DNA from 2 places in the Halomonas garicola genome. Region 2 is predicted to be linked to the other one. Evidence: riboswitches for the same ligand, from Rfam matches in the RefSeq annotation. Region 2 holds a riboswitch; the other holds the start of a gene.
What was found. Region 2 has a riboswitch for thiamine pyrophosphate ahead of ACZ46Y_RS04615 (sodium:solute symporter family protein). Riboswitches for the same ligand answer to the same signal wherever they lie in the genome.

Region 1: another riboswitch for thiamine pyrophosphate. It lies ahead of thiC (phosphomethylpyrimidine synthase ThiC); the one in region 2 lies ahead of ACZ46Y_RS04615 (sodium:solute symporter family protein).

Annotation. Positions count from the first base shown of each region.
Region 1 covers NZ_AP043931.1:21,012-24,300, reverse strand. The annotation lists gene phoU (phosphate signaling complex protein PhoU) at 1-534, shown strand, start outside; gene ACZ46Y_RS00300 (hypothetical protein) at 669-1,052, shown strand; TPP riboswitch at 1,267-1,403, shown strand; gene thiC (phosphomethylpyrimidine synthase ThiC) at 1,490-3,289, shown strand, end outside.
Region 2 covers NZ_AP043931.1:899,595-902,883, forward strand. The annotation lists gene ACZ46Y_RS04615 (sodium:solute symporter family protein) at 90-1,541, opposite strand; TPP riboswitch at 1,615-1,725, opposite strand; gene ACZ46Y_RS04620 (catalase) at 1,911-3,289, shown strand, end outside.

The DNA of each region.
Region 1 (3,289 bases), 880 kb from region 2:
GACGAGTGCACCCTGCTGCTGGTACGTCGCCAGCCGGCGGCCTCGGATCTGCGTCTTGTGCTAGCGGTGACTCGCGCTACGTCGGATCTCGAGCGCATCGGCGACGAGGCCGGCAAGATCGCCCGCAACGCGCTGGAGCTGGTCGAGAGCAATTCGGGAAACCGCGGTTTCGTCGAGGTGCGGCTCATCAGCGAGCACGTGCGCAGGATGGTCAGCGATTCACTGAGCTCCTTCGCCCACTTCGATACCGAGCTGGCACTAAAGGTGGTGCGTGAAGACGATCATGTCGACAGCGAATACAAGACCGCCATGCGCTCACTCATGACGCTCATGATGGAAGATGCGCGGGCGATCTCGCCGGTGCTGAGCATCATGTGGATGCTGCGCTCGCTGGAGCGCATTGGCGATCATGCCAGCAATCTGGCTGAATATGTGATCTACCTGGTCAAGGGGATGGACGTGCGCCATCAGAATCCTGACGAGGTAGCCTGTAGTATCAGGGCCGAGGATGGTTCCCCCCCAGTGTCGGGATGAGTGTCGCACCCTCTGAGACCCTGTTTCTATAAAACGTTAGGGGGCGAAAAGAGGCCCGCGCCGAGGCGCGTTGCCTACCTGACTCGCTGGGCAAGGGCGCCAATGGCTGGTCTTCCCGGGACAAGTTCAGCGCCGTGGTCGAGACCGCCTCGATGAACGCCCAAGAGACCGCGGAGTACTGCCGGCGACGCGGCCTCTATCCAGAGCAGCTGGAGCGCTGGCGTCACGATTGCGAGCAGACCGCCAGCCTGTCATATACGGAACGCCAGCGTGAGGCTGATGAGGCCAAGCAGCAGCGCAAGCGTATCAAGACACTGAAGAAGGAGCTGGCCCGCAAGAACGCGGTCCTGGCTGAAACGGCGGCGCTGCTGACACTGCGAAAAAAGCGCAGGCGATCTGGGGGACGGGGAGAACTACCGGCTGAAGCAGAAGGTGCTCAGCTGACGATCACGGGTGGGACAGTTTTATTGACCGAAAGTGGGTCACTTCTGATGGCTATTGACAGCGGCCTGCCGTGAGCTGGGCATCACCGCCCGCACGCACCAGCGATGGCCCCGTGACGGTGATATCCGCGAGGACCAGCGGCCTTTGGTCGAGCGGCCGGTGCCGGCTAACGCCCTGACGCCGGCCGAAGAGCAGGCGATCCTCGACGTATACCACCTAGGCCACCGGCAAGCTCTTATGGGGTAACGACGGTTGCTAACCCGCTTTACCGTGGCTTAGAGTAGTGTCTCTCGCTTGACGGGGTGTCGGTAATTCCGGCTGAGACAGCGCAATGGTAGCGCTGACCCGTTGAACCTGATCCGGCTAATTTTTCCGTCATGCCGACGGAGAAGGGTACCGGCGTAGGGATCAAGCACTGGTGCACTTCCGGCCGCTGATGGTCTTCGGCGCGTCTTTACTACCCAACCAGTCTCCCACGCCTCCCTGGCCACTACCAAGGGAGCTTTTTTGCATGTCTTCAGTGATTTCCACATCGTCTTCGACGTCGCATTTTCTCGCCGAAACCGCCATGGTCGACGATGCGGCGATTCAGCCGCTGCCCGGCTCGCGCAAGGTCTACGTCGAAGGCTCGCGCTCGGATATTCGCGTGCCGTTTCGTGAAATCTCTCTCTCGCCCACTCAAACCACCGACGTGCCCGAGGAAAATCCGCCGCTGCTGGTGTACGACACCTCCGGCCCGTACAGCGACCCCGAAGTGCAGCCGGATTTGCGCCGGGGGCTTGCCGAGCTTCGCCGTTCCTGGATTGAAGAGCGCGACGATACCGAGTTTCTCGACGGCCCAACCTCGGATTACGGCCGCCGTCGGGCCAACGACCCCATGCTCGCGCCGCTGCGCTTTGAGCTGACGCGCACGCCGCGCCGGGCCAAGCCGGGCAAAAACGTCACCCAGCTGCACTACGCCCACCAGGGAATTATTACCCCGGAGATGGAGTTTATCGCCATCCGCGAAAACCAGCGGCGTCAGGCCTTTTCTGCCGAGTACGCCGGCAGCGAAGAGGTCGAGGCGATTTTAGGTCACCAGCATGCGGGGCAAAGTTTTGGCGCCAATCTGCCCGAGGAAATCACCCCGGAGTTTGTCCGCGCTGAAGTCGCCGCCGGCCGCGCGATCATCCCATGCAATATCAACCATCCGGAAACCGAGCCGATGATTATCGGGCGTAACTTTCTGGTCAAGATCAACGGCAACCTGGGCAACTCGGCGGTGACGTCATCCATCGAGGAAGAGGTCGACAAGATGACCTGGGGCATCCGCTGGGGCTCGGATACCGTCATGGACCTGTCTACCGGTCAGAACATCCACGAAACCCGCGAATGGATCATCCGCAACGCGCCGGTGCCCATCGGCACGGTGCCGATCTATCAGGCGCTGGAGAAGGTCAAGGGCGTGGCAGAAGACCTCACCTGGGAAGTATTCCGCGATACCCTGATCGAGCAGGCCGAGCAGGGCGTGGACTACTTCACCATCCACGCCGGCGTGCGCCTGCGCTATGTGCCGCTGACCGCCAAGCGGGTCACGGGGATCGTCTCCCGGGGCGGCTCGATCATGGCCAAGTGGTGCCTTTACCACCATCAGGAAAGCTTCCTCTATACCCACTTCGAAGAGATCTGCGAAATCTGCAAGCAGTATGACGTAGCGTTCTCGCTGGGCGACGGCCTGCGCCCGGGCTCGGTGGCCGATGCCAACGACGAGGCTCAGTTTGCCGAGCTGGAGACCCTGGGCGAGCTGACCCGCATTGCCTGGAAACATGATGTTCAGGTGATGATCGAAGGCCCCGGCCACGTGCCCATGCACCTGATCAAGGAGAACATGGACAAGCAGCTCGAAGAGTGCGACGAAGCGCCGTTCTATACTCTGGGGCCGCTAACCACCGATATTGCCCCGGGCTACGACCACATTACCTCAGGGATAGGCGCGGCGATGATCGGCTGGTACGGCTGCGCCATGCTCTGCTACGTCACGCCCAAGGAGCACCTGGGCCTGCCCAACAAGGATGACGTCAAAACCGGCATCATCACCTACAAGATTGCCGCCCACGCGGCAGATCTGGCCAAGGGGCATCCGGCCTCACAGCGTCGCGATAACGCGCTATCCAAGGCACGCTTCGAGTTCCGCTGGGAAGACCAGTTCAACCTGGGGCTGGATCCGGACACCGCGCGGGAGTTCCACGACGAAACCCTGCCCAAGGACTCGGCCAAGGTGGCGCACTTCTGCTCCATGTGCGGCCCCAAGTTCTGCTCGATGAAGATCAGC
Region 2 (3,289 bases):
ATCTCGGGGTTCTTGCCAGCGGCACCGTAAGGAGACCGCCGCGCTGTCGCTCGCGGTGACACGTAGCGAAAGCGCGGCATGAATCATGGCTACGACTGCCGCCCAAAGCGGCGCACCAGCGTCGCCAGGCGGGCGAAGTTGTAGTGCTCGCGGGCGGGCATCGCGCGCATCAGCACGAGAGAGACGGCCACCGGGACGAGCGCGGCGAGCAGAAAGCTTTCCAGAAGCGTCTCGGTGCCGGTGCCCGGGGAAGGGAAGACGGCAAGCCCCGCGACCAGCCCGCAGGCGGTGCTGATCACGGCCTGAAGGCCGCTGTAGCGGCGGCTGAACAGGCCGAAAAATACCGGAAACGCCGCCGCCGAACACAAAAGGTCGGCGAGCAGAAACAGGTAGAGCACGCTGAAACCCTGGGCGGCGACCCAGGTGATCGGCACCGCGGCGGCGACGATCAGCCAGCGGGCCAGACGCATCAGCGTGACTTCGCTTGCCTTCGGCAAAAGCCGGTGCATGTCCACGGCGATAATGCTTGAGGTGGCGTTGATGGTGGAGTCGGCGCTGCTCATCACCAGCGCCAGCCCCAGCGGAATCAGCGCCAGCGCAAACCACAGCGGCACGCTGTCCAGCAGCACGCTGAACAGCGCCACCGAACCGTCGCCTTCCAGACCCAGCCCCACAAAGGCCAGCCCGAAAAGCCCCATCATGACGATGATTGGCAGATTCAAAAGCCCGCTGATCCAGAAGCTTCTGCGCAGCACCCGGACGTTTTTCGCCGCGTAGATGCGCTGCCAGGTGCCCTGATAGAAAAGCCCGGTAAGTACCACGGCGATAAAGAACGTCAGCCCCGCGCGAACGCCGCCGGCGTCGGTCATGTCTAGCAGCTGTGGCGCGTGTTGGGTAAGCCCGTCAAGGGTCGGAGCTGCGCCGCCGGCGGCCTGCCAGCCGAAGAACAGCAGGCAGGCGAGCAGCGGTAGAATCACCACCATCTGCACCTTGTCGGTGAAGATCGATGCGCGCAGGCCGCCGTAAAAGGTGTAGAGCACCGTGGCCAGCATCACCACGCCGGCGGTGAGCCACAGCGGGATGGGGGCCAGCAGTGTGACCATCCGGGCCACGGCGGTGAGGCTCGCGGCCAGGGAAATGAACAGATAAAACAGCATGATCGAGAGCGTAAAGGCGTACATGACGCGACCGTAGCGGTGGATCACAAATTCGGTCAGGCCGTGGCCTTCGGGGATCAGCTCGCGCATGCGCCGGCCGAGCGGAATCATGATCAGCCGGGGCACGCAGGAGCCCAGGGCATAGCCCAGCAGCGCGCTGATGCCGCCCCAGGTGGCGGCCTGGGCGGGGCCGAAAAGTACCCAGGTGCCAAGCGTGGTGGCCAGCAGGGTGCTCACCGTGGCGCGGGTGCTTTGGGTATTGCGCGCGGCGATGTAGGTATCCAGGTCGTCGCGCTGGCGTCGGGCATAAAGCAGGCCGGGAACGGCAAAGGCAGCGGCGCAGAACGAAAGCCAAAGGGCCGTCCAGACGGGATCAAGCAGCATGGTGAAACGTCCTCTATCCTTGTGGCGGCCGGGTCTTGGGCGGGCGTCTGGCAGACGACAGGGAAGAGGCGAGGTGGCGTGTGCTTTCCTTCCCTTCGCCGGTATGACCCGGATCAGGTTCGAAGGGTTACCGGCGCGGAAAGCGGCGGATTCTCAGCCCGTTAGGGCTCCCCCAGGAGAAGCTAGAGCCTAGGCAGGCGCGGCGACGTTGTCAAACTGCCTTTTGGGCTATCAGCAGAAGGTGGCTGCAAGTTTTTAGCTATCGGCTATCGAAAGGATAGCGCACTTTTTGGCGGAAAAAGGGTAGTCTGTGGGTATGGCAGCGGCAACCGGCTGCCTGGCGACAATGACCCACAAGGAGGCGCTAACGTGTCCGACGACAATCGCAAGCCGACCACTACCGATGCCGGCATTCCCGTGGCCAGCGACGAACATTCGCTGACCGTGGGGCCGAACGGTCCCATCGTGCTTCACGATCACTACCTGATCGAGCAGATGGCCCAGTTCAACCGCGAGCGCATTCCCGAGCGCCAGCCCCACGCCAAGGGCAGCGGTGCCTTCGGCCGCTTTGAGGTGACGGAAGACGTCAGCCGTTACACCCGGGCGGCAGTGTTTCAGCCGGGCACCCAAACCGAGGTGCTGATGCGCTTTTCCACCGTGGCCGGCGAGCGCGGCAGCCCGGATACCTGGCGCGATCCCCGGGGTTTTTCCATCAAGTTCTACACCAGTGAAGGCAACTACGACATGGTGGGGAACAACACCCCGGTATTTTTCATGCGCGACCCGATGAAGTTTCAGCACTTCATCCGTTCGCAGAAGCGCCGGGCAGACAACAACCTGCGCGACCACGACATGCAGTGGGATTTCTGGTCGCTGTCGCCGGAGTCGGCCCATCAGGTGACCTGGCTGATGGGCGACCGCGGCATTCCCAAAACCTGGCGCCACATGAACGGCTACTCAAGCCACACCTATATGTGGGTAAACGCCGAGGGTGAGAAGTTTTGGGTCAAGTACCACTTCAAGACCGATCAGGGCATCGAGTGCCTGACCCAGGAAGAGGCCGATCGCCTGGCCGGGGAAGACAGCGACTATCACATGCGCGATCTCTATACCGCGATTGACCGGGGCGATTATCCCAGCTGGACGCTGTACATGCAGGTCATGCCGTTCAAGGACGCCGAGACCTACCGCTTCAACCCGTTCGATCTGACCAAGATCTGGCCCCATGAGGACTACCCGCTGATCAAGGTGGGCAAGCTTAAGCTGGATACCAATCCCGTGGATAACCACGCCCAGATCGAGCAGGCGGCGTTCGAGCCCAATAACCTGGTGCCGGGCATCGGGCTATCTCCGGACAGAATGCTGCTGGCCCGGGGCTTTTCCTACGCCGACGCGCACCGTGCCCGGCTCGGCACCAACTATAAGCAGATTCCGGTCAACGCGCCCAAGGTGCCGGTAAATAGCTACACTAAGGACGGCGCCATGCAGATGCGCACGGTGTCCGATCCGGTGTACGCGCCCAACTCCAAGGGCGGCCCCCAGGCCGACGGCGAGCGCTACCCCGACGACACCACCTGGGAGACCGACGGCGACATGGTGCGCACGGCCTACACGCTGCGCCGGGACGATGACGACTTTGGCCAGGCCAATGCCCTGGTCAACCAGGTGATGGACGAGGCCGCTCGGGAACGCTTGGTGAACAACGTCACGGGGCATTTGCTGGACGGCGTCACCGAGCCGGTGCTCGA